DNA from 4 places in the Lysobacter enzymogenes genome. Region 4 is predicted to be linked to each of the others. Evidence: riboswitches for the same ligand, from Rfam matches in the RefSeq annotation. Region 4 holds a riboswitch; each other region holds the start of a gene.
The links. A riboswitch is a leader RNA that binds a small molecule or an ion and turns the genes downstream of it on or off. The one in region 4 is predicted to bind cobalamin.
Positions count from the first base shown of each region.

Region 1 (6,954 bases), 2.4 Mb from region 4:
TACTGCTGTTGCAGCGACGGCGCGCGGAAGCCGGTGGACACGGTGGCGCGCAGCGCGACCGCGTCGGTGAAGGCGTAGCGCGCCGACAGCTTGCCCGAGGTGGTGTCGCCGAAGTCGCTGTAGCTCTCGTAGCGCGCGGCCAGGCCGGCGGAGAACTTGTCGGTCAGGTCGCCTTCCACGTCGAGATAGAACGAATAGCTGTGGCGGTCGAACTCGCCGGCGTCGCTGGCGCGGAAGCCCGAGAACACCTGCGCGCCCGGCAGCACCTGGCCGTTGGACGCGGGCACGCCGCCGTTGGCGTAGGACAGGAACTCGCCGGCGCGCTGGCTGAATTCCTCGCCGCGCCATTCCGCGCCCCAGGCGAAGGTGATCGGGTACTTCCAGCCGAAGTCCACCGGGCGGGTGAAGTCCAGGTTCAACACGTGCTGGGTCACTTCCAGCGCGCCGGCGTAGAACTTGGTCGGCGAACTGGGGCCCAGGCTGCGGTTGAGCGTGTTCTCGATGTCGAAGGTCAGGCCGTTGTGGCCGTAGTTGTAGCTCAGGTCGATCTGGGTGCCGCCGGCGGTTTCGCTGCGCACGCCGAACACCGCGGCGCGGTCCTTGCTGACGTTGTGGATCTGCGGCAAGAAGCCGTTGGGATAGATCGAGGGGATGTTGCGCGGATCGGCGGCGAAGCGGAAATAGCCGTTCGACAGCACGTCGCGTTCGCTGTAGCTGCCGAACGAATAGAACGACAGGTAGTCCACCGGCTTGAATTCGCCGTTGTAGGAGAACGCGCCGTGGTCGATCTCCGGATCGCCGTAGCGCTGTTCGACCACGCCCTGGAACGGCCGCGCGCGGTTGGTGTTGTCCTGGTGGCCGCCTTGCGCGGCCAGGCGCAGCCAGCCGCGCTCGCCTTCCAGGCCGAGGTCGCCGGAGAGCTGGTACTGCTCGCCGTCGCCGGCGCTGTACTGGCCGTAGCGCGCGGCGATCGAGCCGCCGCTGCCGGAACCCTTCAGCACCACGTTGACCACGCCGGCGATGGCGTCGGAGCCGTACTGCGCAGACGCGCCGTCGCGCAGCACTTCCACCCGCTCGATCGAGGCGATCGGGATCGCGTTGAGGTCCACCGGCGAAGAGCCGCGGCCCTGGCTGCCGTTGAGGTTGATCAGCGCGGTGGTGTGGCGGCGCTTGCCGTTGACCAGCACCAGCACCTGATCGGGCGCGAGGCCGCGCAGCTGCGCCGGACGCACCGCGTCGGTGCCGTCGGTGATCGCCGGGCGCGGGAAGTTCAGCGAGGGCAGGGCGCGCGACAGCGCGGTCGCCAGCTCGACCGTGCCGGTGGCTTCCAGGGTCTCGGGGGTGATGATGTCGATCGGCGCGGTCGACTCGGCGACGGTGCGGTCGGACACGCGCGTGCCGGTGACGATGACTTGGTCGAGGGTCTTGGCGTCGGCCTGGGCGGGTTGCTGGGCCAGGACGGCGGGGGCGGCGGTCAGGCTCAAGGCGATGGCCAAGCCGAGGGCGAGCGGGTGGCGGACGCGGAGACCGGGGTGGGCGAGCGTGCGGCTGGCGTGCATGAAGACTCCTGCATGGGGGACTGACAGCGATGTCATCCGGGTTTAACACGGTCATAACAACCCGGTCAATGAAGCGGCCAGGAACCGGCTAACGCAAGTAATCAAAAAGTGGTAGACGCCTCGTTTTCGGCGCTGCGCCGCGGATCGCGGGCAAAAAGAACCGCCGGTCGCATATGCGCGGCGAGCCGGCGGCCGGAAAACGAACAAGGATCGGGGGTGTGGCGCGGGGCCCGATCGCGCGCAGGCCCGCCGCCAGCATGGCCGCGGATGCGGCGACGATTGAATAGGACCGGTCCGAAACAGGGCCGCGTGCTGGCGGTGCCGTTCGCTCGCCCGGGCGTCGCGACTGTTAAGATGCGCGCGCTCAAGGTGATCGCCGGCACAGTCCGGCGATTGAAACGGGAATCCGGTCGCGCCGCGGGTCTGTTCGCCAGAACGGTCCGCGCGCTCAAGCCGGAGCTGCCCCCGCAACGGTAGGCGAGTCCACGCACCGCAACGGCCACTGTGCTTCATGCATGGGAAGGCGCGGCGCCGGAACCTCGGACAAGGACGCTCGACAGGTTCCACTCGCAAGCCCGGAGACCGGCCTGGAGCGCGAACCGACCGGCGGCGGGCCTGGTGGCGGAGCGAGCGCGCCTGTGCGTGTCCTTCCGCGCTGTTTTCGCGCCGGTCCCGACCCTTGTCGGCCGCGCGGGAGAGCGCGGCCCTGGAGACCCGCAGGCCATGCAGCACCGCTTCGTCCGTTCCCCGCGCCGCGCGCTCGCGCCGGCCCTGGCCATCGCCCTGTCCGCCGCGGCCGCCACCGCCCCTGCCGCGCCGGCGGTCGATCTCGACCAGGTCGTGGTCACCGCCACCCGCACCGCGCAGACCCAGGACGCGACCCTGGCCGCGGTCACCGTGATCGACCGCGCCGACATCGAGCGCCTGCAGCCTTCGTCGCTGCCGGACCTGTTGCGCGGCACGCCGGGCGCGTCGCTGGCCAACAACGGCGGGCCGGGCAAAAGCACCTCGCTGTTCCTGCGCGGCAGCGAATCCGATCACGTGCTGGTGCTGGTCGACGGGATCAAGCTCGGTTCGGCCACCAGCGGCGGCGCCTCGCTGCAGGACATCCCGGTCGAGCAGATCGAGCGCGTGGAGATCGTGCGCGGCCCGTTCTCCAGCCTGTACGGCTCGGAAGCCATCGGCGGCGTGATCCAGATCTTCACCCGCCGCCCGCAGGGGCCGTTCGCGCCGAGCTTCAGCGTCGGCATCGGCAGCGACAAGACCCATCGCGCGTCCGCCGGCGTGGCCGGAAAGGGCGAGCGCGGCTGGTATTCGATCAACGCCGCGCACGAGGACACCGACGGCATCGACGCCTGCCGCGGCAAGCCGTCGCCGGGCGGCGCCGGCTGCTTCACCTATTCGCCCGATCGCGACGGTTACCGCAACTCGTCGCTGACCCTGCAGGGCGGCTACCGCTTCAACGAGCGGTGGGACGGCGAGGCGCGGGTGTTCCGCGCGCAGGGTTACAACGAATACGACGGCAGCCAGAACAACCAGGCCGACACCGTCCAGCAGGTCGCCGGCGCGAAGCTGCGCTACCGCCCGAGCGACCGCCTCGCGTTGAGCCTCAACGCCGGCCGCAGCTGGGACCTCAGCGAGCAATACAAGGACGGCAAGTACTCCAGCACCTTCGACACCCGCCGCCAGCTCGGCTCGCTGCAGGGCGACCTCGGCCTCGGCGGCGGCCTGCTGAGCCTGGGCTTCGACTGGCAGCGCGACGAAGTCGAAAGCAACACCGCCTACAAGCGCGACGCGCGCGTGCTGCGCGGCGCGTTCGGCCAGTACCAGCGCGAGTTCGGCGCGCACGCGCTGCAGGCCAGCCTGCGCCGCGACGACGACAGCCAGTTCGGCGGCGAAACCACCGGCAGCGTGCTGTGGGGCTGGAACTTCGCCGACGCGCTGCGGCTGACCGCGAGCTACGGCACCGCGTTCAAGGCGCCGACCTTCAACGAGCTGTATTACCCGGGGTACGGCAATCCGGACCTGGGCCCGGAAACCTCGCGCAGCTTCGAACTGGGCCTGCGCGGCACCTTCGGCGAGGGCGGCCGCCAGGTGTGGTCGCTCAACGCCTACCAGACCCGGATCGACGATCTGATCGCCTACGACGCCTCCATCGGCCTGCCCGGCAACGTCGACCGCGCCCGCATCCGCGGCCTGGAAGCGGCGCTGGACACGCGCGTGGCCGGCTGGGACCTGCGCGCCAGCGCGACCTGGCTGGACCCGCGCAACGACAGCCGCGGCGGCTACCGCGACAACATCCTGCCGCGGCGCGTGCGGCAGAGCGCGCGCATCGACCTGGACCGCCGCTTCGAACTCGACCGCGGCGACGCGTTCTCGCTCGGCGCCAGCGTCTACGCCGCCGGCCAGCGCTACGACGACCTCGCCAACAAGCGCGAACTCGGCGGCTACGCCCTGGCCGACCTGCGCCTGGGCTACGCGCTGGGCACGGACTGGAGCGTGCAGCTGGCGGCCAACAACCTGTTCGACAAGCGCTACGAAACCGCGGCCTTCTACAATCAGCCCGGACGCACCTACCTGCTGAGCCTGCGCTACCGTCCCAACCGCTGAACCCGCCCGCGCCGGCCGCGCGCGCGGCCGGCCCCGACCGAGAGACGACGATGATCTCCACGACCCAGTCCCAGCCGAACCGCCCGGCCCCGCGCCGGCACGAACTGCGGCCGCTGCTCGCGGGCCCCGCGCAACTGGCGATCCTGGCCGTGCTGCTGACGCTGATGGCCGCGACCCGTTTCCACGCGGTCGGCAGCGCGCTGCACCTGCCGGACGCATCGATGGCGGTGTTCTTCCTCGGCGGCCTGTACCTGCAGCGCCACCGGCTGTTCGCCGGGCTGCTGGTGGCGGCGGTGGCGATCGACTACATCGCCGTGACCGGGCGCGGGCTGAGCTTCTTCGATCACTACTGCGTGACGCCGTCGTACGCGTTCCTGCTGCTGGCGTATGCGGTGCTGTGGTACCTGGGCCGGGCCTGGGCGCCGTCGATGGCGGCGCGGCCGCGCGCGCTGGCCGGCGCGCTGGCGGTGGCGCTGGTCGCCGCCAGCGCCTCGTTCCTGATTTCCAACGGCGCGTTCTACTGGTTCGGCGGCCGTTACGCCGATCCGAATTTCGCCCAGTACATCGAGCGGGTCTGGCGCTGGGGCCCGTTGTTCGTCGGCACCACGATGGCCTATGTCGGCGCGGCGTTGCTGGCGCATGCGCTGGTCGCGCGTTTCGCCCGTCCGCGCGGCGCCGCATCCGGCCCGCGCCACTGAGAAGGAGAGCGTCATGAGCTTGTTGCTTCCGCCGAGCCAGGCCGCGCTGCCGCTGCGCGCGCGCAACGGCCAGATCGCCGCCGCGCTGGCCTTGGCCGCGCTGATGGTGTGCACCCGCGGCCAGCACTTCGCCACCGTCGATGCGCTGCCGAGCGCGTCGTGGGCGGTGTTCTTCCTCGCCGGCGCGCTGCTGCGCCCGGCCTGGTTGTTCCCTGCGTTTTTCGTGTTGTCGTCGTTGCTGGACCTGGCCAGCCTGGCGCTGGGCCGGGTCACCGACTGGTGCCTGTCGCCGGCGTACTGGGCGCTGGCGCTGGCCTACGGTGCGTTGTGGTGGGGCGGGCGGATCTATGCGCGCATGCACCGCGACCGCCTGGCCACGGTGCCGATGTTGGCGCTGACCCTGCTGGCGACCTCGGTGGTGGCCTACCTGATCTCCAAGGGCGGCTTCTATTTCCTGTCCGGCCGCTATCCGGACGCGAGCTGGGCCGGGTTCGTGGAGCGCATCCCGCGCTACTACCCGCGCGCGCTCGGCACCCTGGCCGGCTACGTCGGCGCCGGCTTCGCCGTTTACGCCGCGGCGCGGCTGATCGAATCGCGCCAGCGCGCCGGAGCGGCGGCATGAGCGAGGACAATGGCGACCGCGCCGGCTTCGCCGCGGCCAGCGAGGACAAGCACCGCGAGCGCATGCAGCGCAAGAAAGAATTGATCGACCGCAAGGTCGCGCGCGCCACCATCGAGCGCGGCGTGCTGGTGGTCAACACCGGCAACGGCAAGGGCAAGAGCTCCTCGGGCTTCGGCATGCTCGCGCGCTCGCTCGGCCACGGCTTCAAGTGCGGCGTGGTGCAGTTCATCAAGGGCAGCTTCGCCACCGGCGAGGAAGCCTTCTTCCGCCGCTTCGAAGAGCTCGACTACCACGTGATGGGCGAGGGCTTCACCTGGGAAACCCAGGACAAGCAGCGCGACATCGCCGCCGCGCAGGCGGCGTGGGCGGTGGCCGCGCGCATGCTCGGCGACGAGGCCTACGACTTCGTCCTGCTCGACGAACTCAACATCGCCCTCGCGCACCGCTACGTCGCGGTCGACGACGTGCTGGCCGCGGTCGCAGCGCGCCCGCCGCGCCAGCACGTGGTGATCACCGGCCGCGGCGCGCCCGATGCGCTGATCGAGGCCGCCGACACGGTCACCGACATGCGCGTGGTCAAGCATGCGTTCAAGGCCGGGATCAAGGCGCAGAAGGGGGTCGAGTTGTGAGCGTTGCGGGACCGGGGACTCGGGACCGGGGACCCGTAAAGTCCGGAGCCGAGCTTGGAATCGACTTGGCAGGTCCCGGGTCCCGGGGCCCCGGTCCCGGCCACTGCCCAGCCCTGCTGGTCTCCGCCCCCGCTTCCGGCCAGGGCAAGACCAGCGTCACCGCTGCGTTGGCGCGCTGGCATTCGCGCCAGGGGCGGCGGGTGCGGGTGTTCAAGACCGGGCCGGACTTCCTCGACCCGATGGTGCTCGAACGCGCCAGCGGCGCGCCGGCGCAGCAGCTGGACCTGTGGATGTGCGGCGAGGACGACGTGCGCGCGCGCCTGCACGCGGCCGCGAGCGAGGCCGATCTGATCCTGATCGAGGGCGTGATGGGGCTGTTCGACGGATCGCCGTCGAGCGCCGATCTGGCCGAGCGCATCGGCGTGCCGGTGCTTACGGTGATCGACGGCTCGGCGATGGCGCAGACCTTCGGCGCGCTCGCGCTCGGGCTGGCGCGTTACCGCGAGGGGCTGCGGGTGTACGGCGTCGCGGCCAACCGCATCGGCAGCGCGTATCACGCGCAGTTGCTGCGCGAGAGCCTGCCCGGCGAGTTGCGTTGGCTCGGCGCGCTGCCGCGCGAGCTGGCGCTGGCGCTGCCGGAGCGGCACCTGGGCCTGGTCGCGGCGGGCGAACTGAGCGATATCGACGCGCGCCTGGACGCGTTGGCCGATGCCTGGGCCGCGCACGCCGACGCCGAGTTGCCGCCGGCGGTCGCCTTCGAGCCCGCGCAGGCGCCTGCGGTGCCGCCGCGCCTGCGCGGCCGCCGCATCGCGGTCGCGCGCGACGCGGCGTTCTGC
Region 1 covers NZ_CP067396.1:1,325,301-1,332,254, forward strand. The annotation lists gene JHW41_RS05710 (TonB-dependent receptor plug domain-containing protein) at 1-1,559, opposite strand, end outside; cobalamin riboswitch at 1,910-2,164, shown strand; gene btuB (TonB-dependent vitamin B12 receptor) at 2,283-4,169, shown strand; gene JHW41_RS05720 (hypothetical protein) at 4,220-4,867, shown strand; gene JHW41_RS05725 (hypothetical protein) at 4,890-5,489, shown strand; gene cobO (cob(I)yrinic acid a,c-diamide adenosyltransferase) at 5,486-6,118, shown strand; gene JHW41_RS05735 (cobyrinate a,c-diamide synthase) at 6,184-6,954, shown strand, end outside.
Region 1: linked by a shared signal. The riboswitch ahead of btuB (TonB-dependent vitamin B12 receptor) and the one ahead of btuB (TonB-dependent vitamin B12 receptor) in region 4 are both predicted to bind cobalamin.

Region 2 (6,954 bases), 280 kb from region 4:
CCTGCGCGCGCAGTTCGTCGTCGAACAGGTCCGGCTCTTCCTCGCGCGCGGTGCGGATGACCTCGAACGCGAACGCCATGTGGCAGCTCTCGTCGCGGAACACCCAGTTGGTGCCCGAGGCCAGGCCGTTGAGCAGGCCGCGCGAGCGCAGGTAATAGACGTAGGCGAACGCGGCGAAGAAGAACAGGCCCTCGATGCAGCCGGCGAAGCAGATCAGGTTGAGCAGGAACTGGCGGCGCTGCTCGCGCGTCTCGATCCGCTGCACGCCCTGGATCGAGTCGATCCAGCGGAAGCAGAACTCGGCCTTGGCCCGGATCGAGGGAATGTTCTCGACCGCGTCGAAGGCCTTGGCGCGCTCGTTCGGGTCGGGCAGGTAGGTGTCGAGCAGGGTCAGGTAGAACTGCACGTGCAGCGCTTCCTCGTACAGCTGCCGCGACAGGTACATGCGCGCTTCCGGCGCGTTGATGTGCTGATACAGGTTCAGCACCAGGTTGTTGGAGACGATGCTGTCGCCGGTGGCGAAGAACGCGACCAGGCGCTCGATCAGATGCCGCTCGGCCGGGCCGAACTTGTGCTTGAGGTCGTTGACGTCCTGGGAGAAATCCACTTCCTCGACGGTCCAGGTGTTGCGGATGGCGTCGCGGTACATCTCGTAGAACTGCGCGTAGCGCATCGGGCGCAGGGTGAGATCGAAACCGGGGTCGAGCAGGCGGGGCGGGGCGATGGACATGAGCGTTTCCTTGTTGCTTTCCCTTCTCCCGCATGCGGCAGAAGGTGCCCGAAGGGCGAATGAGGGCAGTGGGGCGCGACAGCGGCCCTCACCCCAACCCCTCTCCCGCAGGCGGGAGAGGGGCTTTGCGGCGTCTTACTGGCAAGCTTCGCAGGCTTCCGGATTTTCCAGCGAGCAGGCGATCGCGTCGCTCTCGGTGTATTCCGGCTTCGGCGCCACCGGCGCTGCGGCCGGCGCGCTGACCGTGGTCTTGGCGATCTTGGTCGCCGGACGCGAGCGCAGGTAGTACGTGGTCTTCAAGCCCTTCTTCCAGGCGTACATGTACATCGAGCTGAGCTGGCCGATGTTCGGGCTCTCGATGAACAGGTTCAAGGACTGGCTTTGATCGATGAACGCGCCGCGGTCGGCGGCCATGTCGATCAGCGAACGCATCGGCAGTTCCCACGCGGTGCGGTAGACCTGGCGCAGCGATTCGGGGATCTCCGTCACCGCCTGGATCGAGCCTTCGGCCATCTTGATGCGGTCGCGCATTTCCGGCGTCCACATGCCGAGCTTCTTGAGTTCCTCGACCAGGTACTTGTTGACCACCAGGAAGTCGCCCGACAGGGTCTCGCGCTTGAACAGGTTCGACACCTGCGGCTCGATGCACTCGTAGCAGCCGGCGATCGAGGCGATGGTCGCGGTCGGCGCGATCGCCACCAGCAGCGAGTTGCGCAGGCCGTGCTGCTTGATGCGCGCGCGCAGCTCGGTCCAGCGCTCCGGCTGCGACGGCTCCACGCCCCAGGCTTCGAACTGCAGTTCGCCGATGCTGGCGCGGGTGTCTTCGTAGCCCGGGTGCTTGCCGTGCTCCATCGCCAGTTCGTTCGACGCCGACAGGGCGTGGAAGTAGATGGCTTCGGCGATCTCGCGGCCGAGCTTGCGCGCCGGCTCGGAGTCGAACGGCAGGCGCAGCTTGAAGAACACGTCCTGCAGGCCCATCGTGCCCAGGCCGACCGGACGCCAGCGCAGGTTGGCGCGGCGCGCGGTCTCGATCGGGTAGAAGTTCAGGTCGATCACGCGGTCGAGCTGGCGCACGGCCAGGCGCACGGTTTCGGCGAGCTTGTCGAAGTCGAACGCGCCCTTGCCGTCTTCGAAGATCTCGACGTGGTGCGACAGGTTGATCGAGCCGAGGTTGCACACCGCGGTTTCGTCCTGCGAGGTCACTTCCAGGATCTCGGTGCACAGGTTCGACAGGTGCACCACGTTGCCGTCGCGCAGGGTCTGGTTGCAGGCGCGGTTGGACTTGTCCTTGAAGTTCATCCAGCCGTTGCCGGTCTGGGCCAGGGTGCGCATCATCCGCGCGTAGATGTCGCGCGCCTTGACCTTCTTGACCGCCTGGCCGGCGGCTTCGGCGGCGCGGTAGGCGCGTTCGAACGACTCGCCCCACAGGTCGGTCAGCTGCGGCACCTTGGCCGGATCGAACAGCGACCAGTCGGCGTCGGCCTCGACCCGGCGCATGAATTCGTCGGGAATCCAGTTGGCGAGGTTGAGGTTGTGGGTGCGGCGCGCTTCGTCGCCGGTGTTGTCGCGCAGTTCCAGGAATTCTTCGATGTCGGCGTGCCACGGCTCCAGGTACACGCAGGCCGCGCCCTTGCGCTTGCCGCCCTGGTTGACCGCGGCGACCGAGGCGTCGAGCGTCTTCAGCCACGGCACGATGCCGTTGCTGAGGCCGTTGGTCGAGCGGATCAGCGAGCCGCGCGCGCGGATGCGGGTGTAGCTCAGGCCGATGCCGCCGCTGAACTTGCTCAGCTTGGCCACGTCCATGTAGCGCTTGTAGATCGCTTCCAGCGAGTCTTCCGGCGAATCCAGCAGGAAGCAGCTCGACAGCTGCTCGTGGGTGGTGCCGGAGTTGAACAGGGTCGGCGAGGACGGGATGTAGTCGAGCTGGGCCATGCGCCGGTACAGCGCCAGCGCGTCGGACACGTCTTCGCTCAGCGCGCAGGCGATGCGCAGGAAGAACTGCTGCGGGGTCTCGATGACGGTGCGCGCGGTCGGGTGGCGCAGCAGGTAGCGGTCGTACAGGGTGCGCAGGCCGAAGTAGTCGAACTTGGCGTCGAGGTTGCGGTCGATCGCGTCGTTGAGCTTGCGCGCGTTGGCCTGGACGAAGTCGAGCAGGCGCTGGTTGATCAGGCCCAGGTCGAAGCCGCGCTGGACCGACTGCGAGAACGCGTGGATCTCGATCCCGGCGACTTCCTTCTCGATCACCCCGGCGAGCAGACGCGCGGCCAGGCGGCCGTATTCGGGCTCCTCGGCGGTCAGCAGCGCGGCGGTGCGGATCGACAGCTCGTCGAGCTCGCGCGTGGTCGCGCCGTCGTACAGGCCGGAGATGGTACGGGTGGACACGCGCATCGGGTCGACCGAATACAAGCCTTCGGCGCAGCGGGTCACCGCGCGCACGATCTTGTTGAGGTCGACCGGCTCGCGGCGGCCGCTGCGCTTGGTCACGCTCATCGTCAGGTTCGCGGCCGGCGGGGTCAGCGCGAAGCCGGGCGCGTCTTGTGCGCTGCGTACCGGTTTGACGTTGGTAGCGGGGGCGGCGGCGGCGTCCGCGGCGGGGGCGACGGACGAATCGGTTTCCAGTGTGGTCATGGCATTGCTCCGGGGCGTGGGTGCACGGTGCGGAGAACGCGGACGCGCCATCGGCAGCGAACCGCAAGATGCGGCGTCGCCGACGGCACGGCCGTGCCCCCGCGGGCGCGGAGCGTCGGAGCGCTGGCTGGGTGTCGCGCGCGCCGGAAGGTTCCGGCACGGGCCGCTCCGCGCATGGCGCCGAAGCGGTCGGACGCGACGGTGGCCCCGTCGTGCCGCGACACCGGCCGGTCTTCCCCCGAAGACTCCATTGGGCCGGGACCGCGCGGTTGTGCGACGCGCGGCTGTCGGCAGGTCTTCGGGCTCGGGACTCAGAGCCAGAAACAGAGCGGAGAGGAGTGAGGAGCGAGCCGCAGCGATCCGCCTTCGCTCACTCCTCACTCCTCTCCGCTCGTTCCTCGCTTTTGTCCTACTGGGGCCGCTTCCCAGGCGCTTGCCGCGCCCAGTGCCATGGCCCGTTCGTTTCCCATACCGCTGCGGGGCAGCGCCGGCTTCGGCGGCCGCGCGGCGATCCGCGGGCCCTCCCTACCGGCTTCCCTATTCAGCCGGTCTCTCGACCGGCACCGACGGACACAACATAGTGGGGTTCGTCGATTTCGTCAACGCGATATGTGGTGAGTCAGCAAGGTATGCACGGGGTGAAGGACACCCCCGCAAGGTGCCGTGGTTGGTGTAACGTGCCCGCCATAAGGATAGGGGAAACGTGATGGAATCGCTGATTGTCTTGCTGGTCCTCGCGGTCCTGGCGGTACCGGTGCTGCTGGTGATCGCGCTGGTCCAGCTCGGCTCGCTGCGCGGCCGGGTGAGCGGGCTGGAGCGCGAAGTCGAGCGCCTGCGCCAGTCGGGCGGACCGGCGGGCAACCAGGCGACCCTGGCCGAATCGAGCGCACGCGAGGCCGCGGCGCGGGCGCAGGGCGAGCGCGCTTCGCCGCCTTCCGTCGCCGTCCCGGCCGCCCCCGGCCCTGCGAGCGCGGCACCAGAGCGCCCCGCGGCGACCCCGGCGCAACCGCCGCCGCTGCCCGCGGCCGCGCCGCCTCCGCCCCCGACTTCGACTTCGACTTCGACTTCGACGCCCCCGGCCCCCGCCGCGCCGGTCCCGCCGCCGCGCCCGCAGGCGCCGGCCGCGCCGGCTCAGCCGGACTTCGTCACCGTCGCCGCGCGCTGGCTGCGGCGCTGGTTCACCGAGGGCAACGTGCCGGTCAAGGTCGGCATGCTGGTGCTGCTGGCCGGCGTCGCCGCCCTGCTCAAGTACGCCAGCGACCAGGGCTGGATGCGGGTGCCGGTGGAACTGCGCCTGGCCGGCGTCGCCGCCGCGGCGATGGCCGCGCTGGTGTTCGGCTGGCGCCAGCGCGAACGCAAGCGGGTGTTCGGGCTGAGCCTGCAGGGCGGCGCGATCGGCGTGCTGCTGTTGGTGGTGTTCGCCGCGTTCAAGCTCTACGGCATGATCCCGGCCGGCGCCGCGTTCGCGCTGAGCGTGGTGCTGGTGGCCGGCACCGGCGTGCTGTCGGTGAAGCAGAACGCGATGGCGCTGGCGGTGTTCGCGATCCTCGCCGGCTTCCTCGCGCCGATCTGGCTGTCGACCGGCTCGGGCAACCACGTCGCCCTGTTCGGCTACTACGCCGTGCTCAACGCCGGCATCTTCGCCATCGCCTGGTGGCGGCCGTGGCGGGTGCTGAACCTGCTCGGCTTCGCCTTCACCTGGGGCATCGGCACGCTGTGGGGCGTGCTCAAGTACCGGCCGGAGCATTACTCGACCACCGAGCCGTTCCTGCTGCTGTTCTTCGCCTTCTATCTGCTGATCCCGGTGCTGTACGCGCGCCGCCGCGCCGCCGGCCGGCGCGACCTGATCGACGGCTGCCTGGTGTTCGGCACGCCGCTGATCGCCTTCAGCCTGCAGGCCGGGCTGCTGCAAGGCGCGCGCATGCCGCTGGCGTTCTGCGCGCTGGGCCTGGGCGCGCTGTACGCGGCGCTGGCGTGGTGGCTGCGCCGCGACTCCCGCTTCTTCGCGCTGAGCACGCCGTACGCGCTGCTCGGGGTGGGCTTCGCGACCCTGGCGGTGCCGCTGGCGCTCGCCGCCGAGGCCACCGCCTGCGTGTTCGCGCTGGAAGGCGCGGCGTTGGTCTGGCTCGGCCTGCGCCAGCAGCGCCTGCTGCCGCAGCTGACCGGCGCCGGCTTGCAACTGGCCGCGGCGATGGCCTTCGCGATCGGCGCCAGCGACGAGATCTGGGACGCGCGCTGGATCTTCCTCAACGCCAACTTCGCCGGCGCGCTGCTGATCGCGCTGGCCGGCCTGGCCAGCGCCGCCAGCTACCGCCGCAGCGCCGCGGCCGGTGCGCCCGCGGCGCTCGCCGGGCTGTACTACCTGTGGGGACTGCTGTGGTGGTTGGGCGCGTTCGCCGGCCAGATCGAGGCGTTCGTGCCGTCCGCCGCGCGCGCCAACGCGGGTTTTGCGCTGACGGTGGCGACCGCCTGGCTGGCCGCGGAAATCTTCGCCCGGCATCCGTGGCGGGCGCTGTCGGCGACCGCGATGCTGGCGCCGGCGGTGGCGGCCCTGTTCGCCTTGTGGCACATCGACGGCCACCTGTGGCCGTTGCGCAACTGGGGCTGGCTGGCGTGGGCGGCGTATGCGCTGCTGGGCTGGCGCCTGTTGCGCGCGTTGCGCGCGAGCGGCAAGGGCGAACTCGCATTCGCCCATCTGGGCTGGCTGTGGTCGTGGGCGATCCTGCCCGGCGTGTGCCTGCAGCTGTGGCTGCGCGACGACGCCACCGCGTTCGGCTCGGGCTGGCAGTTCGCCGCATTGACCGCGCCGCTGCTGGCGATGGCCGCGGCCTGCCTGTGGCGGCCGGGCCTGATCGAGCGGCCGGTGGCCGAACGCTTCGCGCAGTGGCGCGGCGGGGCGATGGCGGGCTTCGCGCTGGTGCTGGCCTTTGCGGTGATCGTGCGCCTGGGCAGCGACGCCGACCCGGCGCCGCTGATGTGGCTGCCGCTGCTCAATCCGCAGGCCCTGATCCAGTGGGGAACCCTGTCGGTGCTCGGCGCCTGGCTGGCCTCGACGCTGGTCCCGGCCGGTCTCGGCCGGCGCCGGGTGCCGCTGCTGGCGCTGGGCGGCTTCGCCCTGGTCACCGTCGAGGTGCTGCGCAGCGCCCACTTCTGGGGCGGCGTGGCCTGGAGCCCGTCGATGTATTCGGCCAGCCTGGTGCAGACCAGCCTGACCGTGACCTGGAGCGTGCTCGGCGTGGCCGGCTGGATCGCCGGCTCGCGCCGCGGCCAGCGCGGGCTGTGGCTGGCCGGCGCGGTGCTGATGGCGGTGGTGCTGGCCAAGCTGGTGCTGATCGACCGCAGCCACCTCGGCAACCTGTTGGGCATCGCCTCGTTCATCGCCTACGGCCTGTTGTGCACGCTGGTCGGCTACTTCGCGCCGGCGCCGCCGTCGCGCGATGCGCAAGCCGATGGCGGCGAACCTCCTTCCGATCCACGCACCGAGCAGGACGCCTCCGCATGAAATCCCGTTCCCTCACGCTGGCGCTGCTGGTTCTCGCCTTGCCGCTGGCCGCGGCGCCGCGCCAGGACTATGCGCGGCAATGGCCGTTGCAACT
Region 2 covers NZ_CP067396.1:4,811,786-4,818,739, reverse strand. The annotation lists gene JHW41_RS19920 (ribonucleotide-diphosphate reductase subunit beta) at 1-730, opposite strand, end outside; gene JHW41_RS19915 (ribonucleoside-diphosphate reductase subunit alpha) at 866-3,220, opposite strand; cobalamin riboswitch at 3,631-3,941, opposite strand; gene JHW41_RS19910 (DUF2339 domain-containing protein) at 4,065-6,860, shown strand; gene JHW41_RS19905 (DUF3999 domain-containing protein) at 6,857-6,954, shown strand, end outside.
Region 2: linked by a shared signal. The riboswitch ahead of JHW41_RS19915 (ribonucleoside-diphosphate reductase subunit alpha) and the one ahead of btuB (TonB-dependent vitamin B12 receptor) in region 4 are both predicted to bind cobalamin.

Region 3 (6,954 bases), 280 kb from region 4:
GCGAGACGCGCATGGACGACGAGACCCCGCAACCGCCATCGCCGCCACCGCCGCGCCGCCTTGAACGGCGGCGCTGGCTCCGCGCCGGCACCGCGCATCGAAACAGCCCCGCTTCGGCGGGGCTGTTTCGTTTTGCGAGGCACAAAAAATCGGCTGCGGAAGCGGGCCGCATGCAGCCGGCGGTGCGGCGCGGCTTGTATCGGCAGTTCCTCGGCCTGCTGGTGATGGCGGTGGTGCTGCCGAGCCTGGCGTTCGGCGCGGCGATGGTGCTCGCCCGCTACCGGGCCGAACTCGACGAGATCGACGCGCGCACCGCCGCCAGCGCGCACGTGCTCGCGCACGAGCTCGACGAGAGCCTGGCCGCGCTGCAGGCCAGCCTGCACGTGCTGGCTGCGGCCGGCGCGCGCCACCGCCTGGACTGGAGCGTGGAACTGCCCGAGCTGCAGCGGCGCTACCCGCCGATCCTGACCTTGATCGCCACCGACGCGCGCGGCCGGGTGATCGGCGCCGCGCCGGCCGCGGCGGCCGCGCGCGCGGTCGGCTTGGACGTCTCCGATCGCGACTACTTCCGCCAGCCGGCGCGCAGCGGGCGGGACTACATTTCCGACGCCTTCGTCGGCCGCGGCCTGGGCAGCGACCCGCTGGTGGTGGTGTCGGTGCCGCGCTACCGCGACGGCGCCTTCGCCGGGGTGATCGAGGCCTCGCTGGCGCCGGCCCACGTCTACGACGAAAACGGCCACGGCGACTACGAGACCGTGCTGCTGGACCGCGCCGGCCGGGTCATCCACGCCAGCGGCGGCATCGGCCTGAAGTTCATGCAGCGCGCGGCGGACACCGGTTTCGCGCCCGCGCTGGCCCAGCGCGACGCCGGCGCCGCGCGCCGCGCGGTGCCGGTGATGCCCGACGGCGGCCACGCCTTCGTCGCCGCGGCCCGCACCCGCGGCGGCTGGACCTTGTACGCGGTGGCGCCGCGGGAACTGGCCGCGCGCCCGGCGCTGGAGCGGGCGATGTCGATGATCCAGTTGCTGCTGCTGGCGGTGCTCGGCGCCGCGTTGGCGTTCGTGTGGTATGCGCGAATGCTGGCGCGCGCGTCCTCGCTGCTGCTGCAGCGGCTGCGCGCGCTGGCCAGCGGCGCCGAGCCGGCGCTAGGCCTGCCGGCCGGCGACGTACCGATGCCGGAGGAACTGCAGCCGGTGCTGGCCGCCATCGTCGACCTGTCGACGCGGCTCGACCACGCCCACGCCGAACTGCGCCAGAGCCTGGCCGAGCGCGAACACGACGTGGCGCAGCGCACCGAGCAACTGCGCGCGGCCCTGCGCGAACTCGACCGGGTCGCCTGCACCGACCCGCTGACCGGCGCGCTGAATCGTCGCGGCCGCGACGAATTCGTGCAGGCGCTGGCCGCGCAGGGCGCGCGCCTGGGCAGCGTCGCGGTGCTGTTGCTCGACGTCGACCACTTCAAGGCCTACAACGACCGCTACGGCCACCGCGCCGGCGACGAAGCGCTGCGCACCGCGGTGGCGGCGATCCGCGCCGAAGTGCGCGAAGGCGACGACGCGGTGGTGCGCGCCGGCGGCGAGGAATTCTGCGTGCTGATCCCCGGGGTCGGCCGGGCGCGCGTGCTCAACATCGCCCGCGCGATCCTGCTCGGGCTGTATCGCCGGGACATCGAACACCGCGACAGCGAACACGGCCGGCTGACCTGCAGCATCGGCGTGGCGATGGCCTACAGCGTGGACGAACTGGATGCGGCGATGGATCGCGCCGACGAAGCGCTGTACCGGGCCAAGCGGCGCGGGCGCAACGGGTTTTGTTCTTGATCGCGCGAGGATCGCAGCGCAGGTAGCGGATGTCGCGGCGCGTGGCCGCAGGCGGTGCGTATCGCGAAACGGCGGCGATGCGGGTTTCGCGGTGGTCGGATTGGCGCGGTCGCGGCTTGCGCCGCTCCTACAGGCGGAAACGAACTGGCCGCAACCCCTGTAGGAGCGGCGCAAGCCGCGACCGCGACAATGCGATTGCGCCGAAACCGGCCCGGCGCGGTTCGCAGGGGACAAACGACGGGCGTTCGCGCATCGGCGAGCGCCCGCGTCGGCTGCATCGGTCGCGCCGGACGCGCCGCGCACGCGGCGCGACGCATCCGCCGGACCGTCCGGCTCAGGCCTCCGCCCGCGCCGCCTCGCGCAGGCCTTGCGCCGCGCTGACCATCGCCCGCAGCGCCGCGCGCACTTCCGGCCAGCCGCGGGTCTTCAGGCCGCAGTCCGGATTGACCCACAGCTGCGCCGGTTCCAGCACGTCCAGCGCCTTGTCGAGCAGCTCGCGCATCTCCGCTTCGTCGGGCACGCGCGGGGAGTGGATGTCGTACACGCCCGGGCCGATGCCGTTGGGGTAGCGGTAACGCACGAACGCGTCGAGCAGCTCCATGCGCGAGCGCGAGGTCTCGATCGAGATCACGTCGGCGTCGAGCGCGGCGACCGCGTCGATGATGTCGTTGAACTCGGCGTAGCACATGTGGGTGTGGATCTGGGTCGCGTCGCCGACGCCGCTGGCGGCGAGGCGGAAGCTTTCGCCGGCCCAGGCCAGGTACGCCGGCCAGTCGGCGCGGCGCAGCGGCAGGCCTTCGCGCAGCGCCGGCTCGTCGATCTGGATCGCGGCGATGCCGGCCGCTTCCAGGTCCAGCACTTCCTCGCGCAAGGCCAGGGAGATCTGCCGGCAGCTGTCGGCGCGCGGCTGGTCGTCGCGCACGAACGACCACTGCAGGATCGTCACCGGCCCGGTCAGCATGCCCTTGACCGGCTTGGCGGCGTGGTCCTGGGCGAAGCGGCTCCATTCCACCGTCATCGGCCTGGGCCGGGCGACGTCGCCGAACAGCACCGGCGGCTTGACGCAGCGCGAGCCATAGCTCTGCACCCAGCCGTGCGAGGTGAAGGCGAAGCCGTCGAGCTGTTCGCCGAAGTACTCGACCATGTCGTTGCGCTCGAACTCGCCGTGCACCAGCACGTCGATGCCGAGCGCTTCCTGCTCGCGCAGGCACTGCACGGTTTCGTTTTCGAGGAAAGAGCGGTAGCCGGCATCGTCCAGGCGCCCGGCCTTGTGCTCGGCGCGGGCCTGGCGCACCTGCGCGGTCTGCGGGAACGAGCCGATGGTGGTGGTCGGGAACAGCGGCAGCTTCAGCCGTTGCTGCTGCAGCGCGATGCGCTGCGGATAAGCGCTGGCGCGGCGGGTCATCGCCGGCTCGACCGCGGCCAGGCGCTTGCGCACCTGGGCGTTGCGCAGCAGCGGCGAGGCCAGGCGCGCGGCGCGCGCGCTGGCGGCCTGGGCCAGTTCGCCTTCGGCCGCGGCGTCGCCGGCCAGCGCGCCGGCGACCAGGCGCAGCTCTTCGATCTTCTGCTTCGCGTACGCCATCCACTGCTTCAGCGGGCCGGGCAGCTTGCGTTCCAGCTCCAGGTCGGTCGGCACGTGCAGCAGCGAGCACGACGGCGCCAGCCAGCGCGCGCGTTCGCCGGCGCGGCGGGCCAGGCTCAGCGCGGCGTCGAGGTCGGCGCGCCAGATGTTGCGGCCGTCGACCACGCCCAGGCTCAGCGCGCGGTCGGCCGGCAGCAGCGGCAGCACCGCTTCGAGCTGTTGCGGCGCGCGCACCAGATCCAAGTGCAGCGCTTCGACCGGCAACTGCGCGGCCAGCGCGGCGTTGTCGCCGAGCGCGCCGAAGTAGGTCGCGAGCAGGCGCTGCGGCGAGTCGGCCTGGGCGAGCGCGTCGAAGGCGCGGCGGTAGGCGGCGCGGTCGGCGTCGTCGAGGTCGAGCGCCAGCGCCGGCTCGTCGATCTGCACCCACTGCGCGCCGGCCGCCTTGAGCGTGGCCAGCAGCTCGGCGTAGGCCGGCAGCAGCGCGTCGAGCAGTTCGCGCGGATCGCCGCCGTCCGTGCGCTTGCCGAGCTTGAGCAGGGTGACCGGGCCGAGCAGCACCGGCCGCGCGTCCAGGCCCAGCGCGCGGGCCTGGGCCAGTTCGGCCAGCGGTTTGTCGGCGCGCAGCGAGAAGCGCTGGCCGGGTTCGAACTGCGGGACCAGGTAGTGGTAGTTGGTGTCGAACCACTTGGTCATTTCCAGCGCGCGCAGGTCGCGGCGGCCGTCCTGCAGGCCGCGGGCGAGGGCGAAATAGCCGGAGAGCGGATCGTCCTCGAACGCGGCGCGGTGCGAGGCCGGAATGGCGTCGAACAGCACGGCGGTGTCGAGGACGTGATCGTAGAGCGAGAAATCGTTGCACGGCACGCTGTCGGCGCCGGCCGCGACGGCCAGGCGCCAGTGGCGTTCGCGCAATCCGGCGGCGGTGGCCTGCAGCGCGGCCGCGTCGCGGTCGCCTTTCCAGAACGATTCCAGGGCTTGCTTGAGCTCGCGCCGCGCGCCGATGCGCGGGAAGCCGAGGGTGGTGACGCTGATCATGATCAATACCTGCGATGCGTGGGCATGACGCAGGGCAACGAAGGAGACCACGGCCGCGCCGGCCCGGACGCGGGTGCGCCGGACTGCGGATCGATCCGTTGGCTTCGACCTCCGCCCCCGCGGGCGAGCCGGCCTGCCGCGCGCATCGCGCGGATGCGACGGCGAAGCGGGACCGGAGTCGGACGGAAGGCGCACCTTCCGGTCGCGGCAGGTCTTCGGGCTCGGGACTTTGAGCGAGGAGTGAGCGCAGAGGAGTGAGAAGCGAGTAAAGCCCTTTGGCGTTTGCTCGCTTCTCACTCCTCTGCGCTCACCCCTCGCTCCGCCTACTAAGGCCGCTTCCCAGGCGTACCGCCCAGTGCCAAGGCCCGTTCGTTTCCCATACCGCTGCGGGGCAGCTCCGGATTCGCACCGGATTCCCTCTGGCCGGCCGCGGCGCTAACCGTGGCCGGCGTGTCCCATCGCTTTATCTGTATGAAGCGATGTTCACCGAGACGCGGCCAAGGTACGCAGCGGGCCCGGCGAAGTCAAATGACACTGCGGCGGTTTGCGGCATCGGTCGGGCCGGGACGACAGGCATCGGGCCTGAAGGCCCTCCCAAGCGTCAGGGGCGGTGGTGCGGCAGCGGCGGGAACATCGAAGGCTCCAGCGGTCGTGGGAGGGCCTTCAGGCCCGATGCTTCGCGCTCCGATCGCCGCGCTCCCGCCGCTTTTGCCGCACCTGTCGGTTGCGCGCGCGAGCGGTCCGTCCTCGCCCCGGGTTCATCCGCCCCGCGTCAACATGAAGCCCGGCCCGCCCACGCGCGTCGTGCTCGTTGAGCTTGAACGAGCCTGCCGCTAACGTTTGCAGGCGCAGCGCGCGGCGCGGGCCAGGACGGTCCCGCGCGATTCCGACTCCGGTGGCTCGACACATGGTTCCGCAACGCTCCCCGTTCCTTTCCCGCAGGCTCCTGGCCGCCGCGTTCGCGGCGCTGTGCGCGCTGGCGCTGGCCGCTTGCGGCCGGGACCCGCAGGCGCCGCCGGCCGCGGCGGTGACCCTGGGCAGCCAGAACGAGACGCCCAAGCCGGCGCCGGCGGCGGTCAGCGAAGAGGACATCCTCAAGGGCACCTACTGGCCGCCGGCCAAGCTCGACGGCGGCAGCGCCCGGATCAGCTGCGAATACGACTACCCGCGCTTCGGCGACGGCGACACCCTGGAATCGCTGGACTTCTTCAGCCTGGTCGACGCGATGTCGCCGTGCCAGCAGCGCGGAGTGGTGCGAGTGCGCTACCAGGGCAAGATCGGCGCAGGCTTCACCGCGCTGACCCAGCGGGTCGCGGCGATGGCCGCGCGCATGGAGATCCCGACCCGGATCCTCGACATCGACTCCAGCGGCGGCCACGTCGAGGAAGCGCTGCGCGCCGGCGACTCCATCGCCGAATCGGGCTGGGCGATCTGGGTGCGCGAGAACTCGGTCTGCCACAGCGCCTGCGTGCTGGTGCTGGCGGCCGGCGACACCCGCTCGATCGAGGGCAAGGTCGGCATCCACCGGCTGATGCGCGACCGCTCCACCGCCACCTCGCGCGCCGAGCTCAGCCGCGAACTGCGCGCGATCAACCAGCAGGTGCGCGATTACCTAGAGCGCAACGGCGTGGCCACCGCGGTCTCGGACCTGATGATGACCGTGGCCAACCGCGACCTGCGCATCCTGACCCCGGACGAACTCAAGCAATACGGCCTGGACGGCACCAACGCCGCCCAGGACGACCTCGACCGGATCCGCCTGGCGCGCAAGTGCGGCGACGACTTCGTCCGCCGCCGCGAGTCCTTCCGCCGCGCGTTCGACGCGCAGTGCATGGGCACCGGCAAGAGCTTCGAGTCGATGCCCGAATGCGCCGAGCAGTTGCAGGCCCAGTTCGGCTTCCCGGACAAGGCCTGCCCGGGCGAGAGCCCGGCCGACCTGTACGCGCGCGACCTGCCGCCGCCGTTGCTGGACGAGGCCGCGGCGGGCGAGGGCGCGGCCGAGCCCGCCGACGGCAAGCCGGCCGGCGCGGCGGGCAAGAACGAGCCGCCCGCCAAGGCCGACAAGGCGGCGAAGTAGGCGCGTCGTCGGCGCGCGGTGACGCTGCCGCGCGGATTCTCTGCCGTCGTTCCCCGTTTCGTTTCGACGTTTCATTTCGCGGTGGCGTTCGCGCCGCGCGTCTGTTCCGCGGCTTCGCTTCGCCTCCCATTCGCCCCGCTTCATCGCCCCGTCATTCCGGCGAAAGCCGGAACCCATTTTGCCGTTGCTCTTGCGACGGTCGGAAAAGCGGAACGGCAAAATCAAGGTGGGTTCCGGCTTTCGCCGGAATGACGGGGTGGGGGAGCGCGTTGTGGTGGAAAGCGCGGCCCGCAACCGGAATGGCGGAGTTGGGGACGTGGCGTATCGGAAAGCGCGGCCCTCAGTCGCCGCGCCCTTCTGCTTCGAAGTCCGTCTTTACCCGGCGCCTCACCAATCGCGTCGCACCTGCGCGCCGCCGAACATCGCGCCGACGATGCCGGGCA
Region 3 covers NZ_CP067396.1:4,820,619-4,827,572, reverse strand. The annotation lists gene JHW41_RS19945 (diguanylate cyclase) at 171-1,820, shown strand; gene metE (5-methyltetrahydropteroyltriglutamate--homocysteine S-methyltransferase) at 2,155-4,434, opposite strand; cobalamin riboswitch at 4,624-4,893, opposite strand; partial or broken gene JHW41_RS27500 (DUF6053 domain-containing protein) at 4,959-5,129, opposite strand; gene JHW41_RS19935 (hypothetical protein) at 5,342-6,511, shown strand; gene JHW41_RS19930 (aldo/keto reductase) at 6,899-6,954, opposite strand, start outside.
Region 3: linked by a shared signal. The riboswitch ahead of metE (5-methyltetrahydropteroyltriglutamate--homocysteine S-methyltransferase) and the one ahead of btuB (TonB-dependent vitamin B12 receptor) in region 4 are both predicted to bind cobalamin.

Region 4 (6,954 bases):
AGCACTCATAATGCTGGGGTCGGTGGTTCGAGTCCACCCATAGCCACCATCGAACAACGCGCCGCAACACCAGTCAGGGCCCGCCAGCGCAGCGGGCTTTTTCGTATCCGCACCGCTGCATCCCGCCGCCGCGTTCGCGCCGGCTCCGGCGCTGCGCGATCATCGGTCTTCCACGCGCCGGCGCCGCCGGCTCCGCACCCGTTCGCCGCCATGCCCGCCATCGACATCTTCAAGGTCTTCACCCTGGAAGCCGCGCACCGGCTGCCGAACGTGCCGGAAGGCCACAAGTGCGCGCGCCTGCACGGGCATTCGTTCCGGGTCGAAGTGCACCTGCGCGGCGATATCGGCGAGCACAGCGGCTGGCTGATGGACTACGCCGACGTCAAGAAGGCGTTCCAGCCGATCCATGACCGGCTCGATCACCACTACCTCAACGACATCGAAGGCCTGGACAACCCGACCAGCGAACGGCTGGCGGTGTGGATCTGGGAACAGCTCAAGCCGGCGCTGCCGCTGCTGAGCGAAATCGTGGTCCACGAGACCTGCACCGCCGGCAGCCGCTACCGCGGCGAGTGACCCGGCGCCGGCGCTTCGCGCCGGCATCTGCGACGCAAACCGATGCCGCGCCCGGTTCCGGGTCGGGTCATGCGCGCGCCACCGTATCGACATCCGTGCCCGCCAGCGTGGCCGGGCGGATCGGCGCAGGTCCGCGCAGCGAAGCCGCTTTGCCTATTCAGGTAGCAACCCCGTAACTGACTGAACCGGCAGGTTTTCTGAACGATTCAGGACCGCTGGTCGGCGCCATGTTGCGGCGCAACAAAAGCCGGTCTATGCTGCATCGCACAATCCAGTCGCCCTCCGTCTGGGCCACCTTCTCAGGAGCTAAGCCATGTACCAGCAGTTCAACGAACAGTTCGCCGCCGCCACGCGCCAGTTCGCGGACACGGCCGCTCAGGTCAACCGCCTGGCCCTCGACAACGCCGAGGCCGTGTTCGGCCTGCAGATCGCCGCGATCGAAGACCGCGTCAACGCCACCTTCGCCTTCTTCGGCGAAGCCGCCGAGGCCCGCGACTTCGACGCCCTCAAGACCCTGTTCCCGAAGGGCGTGCAGGTGGCCCGCGAGAACGTCGAGCGCGCCGTCAGCACCGGCCAGGAAGCCTTCGGCCGCACCCTGAAGACCAACGAAGCCATCGCCGAGCTGGCCAAGTCGCAGGTCGAGACCGCCGCCAAGGCGACCCAGGCCAACGTCGAGAAGGCCACCAAGGCCGTGGCCAAGGCCGCCGCTCCGGCCGCCAAGTAAGCCTCGCGGCCGCCGCCTCTCTCCCGGCGGCCCGATGCGATGAAGAAACCCGGCAGCGCGAGCTGTCGGGTTTTTTCGTTTGCGCGGTGCGCAGGCCCCGGCCGGAGGATCGGAAGCGCCCGGTAGCAGCGGCGCAAGCCGCGACTGCGGCAACGCGACTGCGGCGGTATCTGCGACGCGAGCGGAAACTCCGCGGTCGCGGCTTGCGCCAGCTCCTACAGGGGAAGTGCGGGATTCAGAAGGCCGGGCGCAATGCACCGGCCAGGGTCGCCGGGTCGGGCTGCGCCGCATGCGGCAGCCGGCCCCAGCACGGCACCGGCAGGCGCCGGCGCAGGATCTCGAAGTTCTCGTCGGCGCGCGCCATGTGCGGGTCGATGCCGTTGGCGATCCAGCCGATCAGCTCGGCGCCGTCGGCCTGGATCGCGCGCGCGCTCAGCCGGGCATGGTTGATCGCGCCCAGGCGCAGGCCGACGACCAGCACCACCGGCAGTTTCAGCGCGCGCACCAGGTCGATCTGGTCGAGCTGAGCGCTGACCGGCGCGGCCCAGCCGCCGACGCCCTCGACCACCACGGTGTCGGCCTGGGCGGCCAGCCGCGCGTGCGCGGCCAGGATCGGACCCAGCGCGATCTCGACGCCGGCTTCGGCCGCGGCGATCTCCGGCGCCAGCGGCTGCGGCAGGGCGTACGGGTTGACGTCTTCGTAGCGCGGCCGCGGATCGCTGGCGGCCTGCAGCAGCAACGCGTCCTCGTTGCGCCAGCCGTCCGGGCCGGGCTCGCAGCCGCTGGCGACCGGCTTCATGCCGACCGCGCGCGCGCCGCCGGCGCGCAGGGCGTGCAACAGGGCGGCGCTGGCGACCGACTTGCCGATGCCGGTATCGGTGCCGGTGACGAACAGGCCGGGGAGCCGGCGGGCAGAAGTCATGCGGGAGTCTCGCGGCTGGGGCCGCCCGGCGCGCGGACGGGACCGCGCGGCCGACGGCGCGCTTGTCGGAAGGGGCGGCGGCGCCTGTGACTGATCTCGCGCTTTCCCGGCGCCGCCCGGTGGGCATGGTAGTCGCAGCGGACGCCGCTGTTACACTCCGAAGATGTTTACTGCCTCCACACTTTCGGGCCAAAAGTCCGAGCAATACGCCCAATTGGTCGACCAGGCCCGCGCCCTGCTCGACGGCGAGCGCGACCGCATCGCCAACGCCGCCAATCTGTCGGCGCTGGTCAACCAGGCCCTGCCGCAGCTCAATTGGGTCGGTTTCTATTTCTTCGACGGCACCGAACTGGTGGTCGGCCCGTTCCAAGGGCTGCCGGCCTGCGTGCGCATTCCGCTCGACAAGGGCGTGTGCGGCGCAGCCGCCACCCGCCGCCAGACCCAGCGCGTGGCCGACGTGCACGCGTTCCCCGGCCACATCGCCTGCGACGCGGCCTCGCGCTCGGAAGTGGTGGTGCCGCTGACCCGCGGCGCCGAACTGATCGGCGTGTTCGACCTGGACAGCCCGATCCCGGACCGCTTCGACGCCGACGATCAGGCCGGCCTGGAAGCTTTGGCCCAGGTGTATGTGGAGTCGCTGGCATGAGCGGAATCAAGATGCGCAACATCGGCCCCAAGAGCGCGGCCTGGCTGCGCCAGGTGGGGCTGCGCACGCACGAGGACGTCGCCGCGATCGGCACGGTCGAGGCGTTCATGCGGGTCAAGCGCGCCGGCTTCAAGCCGACCTTGAACCTGCTCTACGCGATCGAAGGCGCGCTGCTGGACTGCCATTGGCAGGAGATTCCCGACGAGCGCCGCCAGGAGCTGATCCTGGCCGCCGAGGCGGCCACCGCGCTGCTGCCGGCGCCGCGCAACAAGCCGGCCGCCGCGCCGGTGCGCACGACGGTGCATAACGAAGATCGCCATGAGGACGGCGGCTTCGGCGGCTTCGGCGCGGGCCGCGATGAAGGCGGCCACGGCGGGGATGGCGATGGCGCCGGCGACGAACGCGACGACGACGGCGCGGCCGGCGACAACGGTCGCGACGAGGACAACGGTCGGCACGACTGAGCCGACGCTGCGCGGCTGCGCCCGCTTCCTGCAGGAGCGGCGCAAGCCGCGACCGCGGCACCCCGGCCACGTCGAAAGCATCAACGCGAGCGATCGCCGCGCGTTCGCACCCCGCGCCGCTCCTGCAGAGGCCTAGGACGGCTCCGACCGGTCAGGCAGGCGGCGCCGGCTTCGCGTACACTGCGCCCCGCTTCGAGGTGACCCCGCGGCCAGGCCGCCGGGTTGAAACGGGAAGCCGGTGACGTCCGGCGGCGCGGATCTGCGATCCGGCCGCGGCCAGTCCGGCACTGCCCCCGCAACGGTAAGCGCGTCCACAGCGCGGCAACCGCCACTGTGCCACCGGCCTCGCGCCACCGGCATGGGAAGGCGCCGCGCCGGAACCGGTCCGCCGGTTCGGCCCGCAAGTCCGGAGACCGGCCCCGAAGCCCCCACAGGTTGCGATGCGGAGGGCATCGCGGCGGTCGCCGCGCCTTCGCGCCGGCTCGCCTGCGTTCGCCCTCCCCCGCCTCCGCCCTTCGCCGTTCGTCGTGCGCGCAGGATCGCGCGCGCAGGAGTGCTTCAATGCGTCGTTACCAGTTGCTGTCCCTCGCCATCGCCGGCGCTCTCGCGTTGCCGGCGGCCGCCGTCGCCGCGCCCGCCGGTGCGCCCACCGACCTGGATCAGGTCGTGGTCACCGCCAACCGCACCGCGGTCAGCGTCAACGACCTGCTGACCCCGGTCGACGTGCTCGACCGCGCCGACATCGAGCGCAGCCAGGCGCGCGACCTCAACGACCTGCTGCGCGGCCGCGCCGGCATCACCATCGCCAACCAGGGCGGCGCCGGCAAGCTGACCACGCTGTTCCTGCGCGGCAGCGAATCCGACCACGTGCTGGTGCTGGTCGACGGCATCCGCATCGGTTCGCCGACCTCGGGCCTGGCCTCGCTGCAGGACCTGCCGCTGGAACTGATCGACCGGATCGAGATCGTGCGCGGCCCGCGTTCGAGCCTGTACGGCGCCGACGCCATCGGCGGCGTGATCCAGGTGTTCACCCGCCGCGAGCGCCAGGGTTTCGCCCCGCGCGTGCACGCCGGCGGCGGCAGCAACGGCACCGTCGAATTCGGCACCGGCTTCGGCGGCCGCGGCGGCCGCGGCTGGTTCGGCGCCGACTACAGCTTCCGCAAGACCCAGGGCATCGACGCCTGCCGCGGCGCCGGCTTCCCGGTGTTCGCCGGCTGCTTCACCGACGAGCCCGACCGCGACGGTTACGAAAGCCACGCGCTGTCGCTGCGCGGCGGCGTCGAGATCAACGAGCAGTGGAGCGTGGAAGGCCAGGCGCTGCGCGCCGAAGGCCAGAACGATTACGACGGCAGCTTCGTCAACTATTCCGAGACCGTGCAGCAGGTGATCGGCGGCAAGATCGACTGGCGGCCGAGCGAGCGCGTGCATGTGCAGCTGACCGGCGGGCGCAATGTCGACAGCTCGGACAACTTCCTCGGCGCGGTGCCGATGGGGTATTTCAGCACCAATCGCGACACCGCGACCTTGCAGGCCGATTTCAACCTGTTCGAAGGCCACGTGTTGAGCGCGGGCTTCGATTGGCTGCGCGACGAAGTGCGCAGCGACACCACCTACGACGAGCGTTCGCGCGACAACAAGGCCGGTTTCGTCCAGTACCAGGGCCGCTTCGGCAACCAGTCGTTCGAGGCCAGCGTGCGCCGCGACGACAACGAGCAGTTCGGCGGCCACACCACCGGCGGCGCCGCGTGGGGCCTGAACTTCGCCGACCACTGGCGCGTCACCGTCGGCTACGGCACCGCGTTCAAGGCGCCGACCTTCAACGAGCTGTACTACCCGTTCTTCGGCAACCACAACCTCAAGCCGGAAGAGTCCAAGACCTGGGAACTGGGCCTGGCCTACCGCGGCGAGAACTTCAACGCGCGCATCGACGGTTTCGACACCCGCGTGGACGAGCTGATCACCTTCGACTCGGCGATCAACCTGCCCAACAACATCGAACGCGCGCGCATGCGCGGCGCCGAGATCGGCATCGACACCACGTTCGCCGAGTGGACGCTGGCGGCGAGCGCGAGCTGGCTCGACACCGAGAACCGGGTCGGCTTCTACCGCGGCAACGACCTGCCGCGCCGCGCCAAGCACAGCGCGCGCATCGACCTGGACCGCGCCTTCGGCAAGTTCCGCGTCGGCGCCACCGCGGTCGGCTACGGCTCGCGCTACGACGACGTCGCCAACAGCAACCGCCTGGGCGGCTACGGCACGTTCGACCTGCGCGCGGAGTACGCGTTCACCGATGCGCTGAGCCTGCAGGCGCGGGTGGCCAACGTGTTCGACCGCGAGTACGAGACCGTGTCGTACTACAACCAGCCGGGCCGCGAGTGGTTCGTGACCCTGCGCTACGCGCCCAAGCCCTGATCACGGGGCGCGGCCGGGGCCGGTTCGGCCTTGATCGATGAAAACGGAGCCCGGCTTAGGCCGGGCTTCTTTTTTGCGGCGAGGAGCGCGCGCGCGCGCGCCTGGAGAACGCAGGTCGGGGGATCGCGGCTGCGATGGGCGGTTCGTTGTGGGCGAGGTGGTGCGGTCGCGGCTTGCGCCGCTCCTACAGGAGGCCTTCGACGCTACGGCGCAAGCGACTGTAGGAGCGGCGCAAGCCGCGACCGCGAGACGGCCGGTCGCTGCGAAACCCGACCCAAGCGAAAAGCGCGGGCGAGGCTCAGGCCATCGCCGTGATCTGCTCGTCCAGTTCGGACTGCAGATCGCGATGGCGCATCGCGCCGCTGCGTCGCGCCCATGCGCGCAACCGCGCCAGTTCGGGCGAACGCCACGCCGCCATGCCGTAGGGGCTGCCGCAGACCGCGTGGTCGAAGCGCTCGCTGCGCGCCGGCGCATCGCGCCCCCATGCGGTCGCCGCGGCGAGACGATGCAGTTCGTCCGCCGTGGGCGCGCCGCATTCGGCCGCGTGCTCCAGCGCGAGGACGAATTCGGCCGGGTCGGGATAGAACGGCGATAGGCTGGCCGCGCGCAGTTCGTCGTCGCCGGCCCAGCGCAGCGCGGCGGCGAGCATGTCGGCGGCCTCGCGCACGCCGGGCAGGTGGGCGAGCCGCAAGTGCGCGAACAAGGCCAGCACGTTGGCGGTCGCGGTGCAGTCGACGAGATCGCGGCGGATGCCGTCGCGGCTCCAGGTCGCGAACACGCCGATGCGCAGCCACGGCGGGCGCAGCAGCGGCAACTGGGCGATGCGGCGGCGGGCGATCGCCAAGCAGGCGGTGCGGTGCGCGTCGGCGTGGCTGATCCGGCCCGCGCGCAGCAGTTCCAGCAGCATGATCGCGGTGTCGTCGGCATCGTCGGGCAGGCGCGGCGCCCAATCGGGATGCGCGCGTTCGGGCCAGAAACGGAAACCGCCGCGCGCGGAACGGCACTGTTGCAGCGCGTCGAGCATCGCCGCCGGCACCGGCAGGCCGGCCCGGCGCAGCGCGCGCACGCCCAGCGCGGTGACGAAGCCGTTGCGGTCGCGCAGGCGTTGGCCGTCCAGGACCACGTCGCTGGCGATGAAGTAAGGCCGCCTGTCGGCCGCGGCGACGCGCGCGGGCGCGATCCGCGGCGGGCACACCGGTGCGGCGGCGCT
Region 4 covers NZ_CP067396.1:5,095,819-5,102,772, forward strand. The annotation lists tRNA gene JHW41_RS21085 (tRNA-Met) at 1-49, shown strand, start outside; gene queD (6-carboxytetrahydropterin synthase QueD) at 220-576, shown strand; gene JHW41_RS21095 (phasin family protein) at 890-1,300, shown strand; gene bioD (dethiobiotin synthase) at 1,536-2,222, opposite strand; gene JHW41_RS21105 (GAF domain-containing protein) at 2,386-2,868, shown strand; gene JHW41_RS21110 (TfoX/Sxy family protein) at 2,865-3,332, shown strand; cobalamin riboswitch at 3,524-3,756, shown strand; gene btuB (TonB-dependent vitamin B12 receptor) at 3,894-5,744, shown strand; gene JHW41_RS21120 (hypothetical protein) at 6,043-6,954, opposite strand, start outside; gene JHW41_RS21125 (hypothetical protein) at 6,954-6,954, opposite strand, start outside.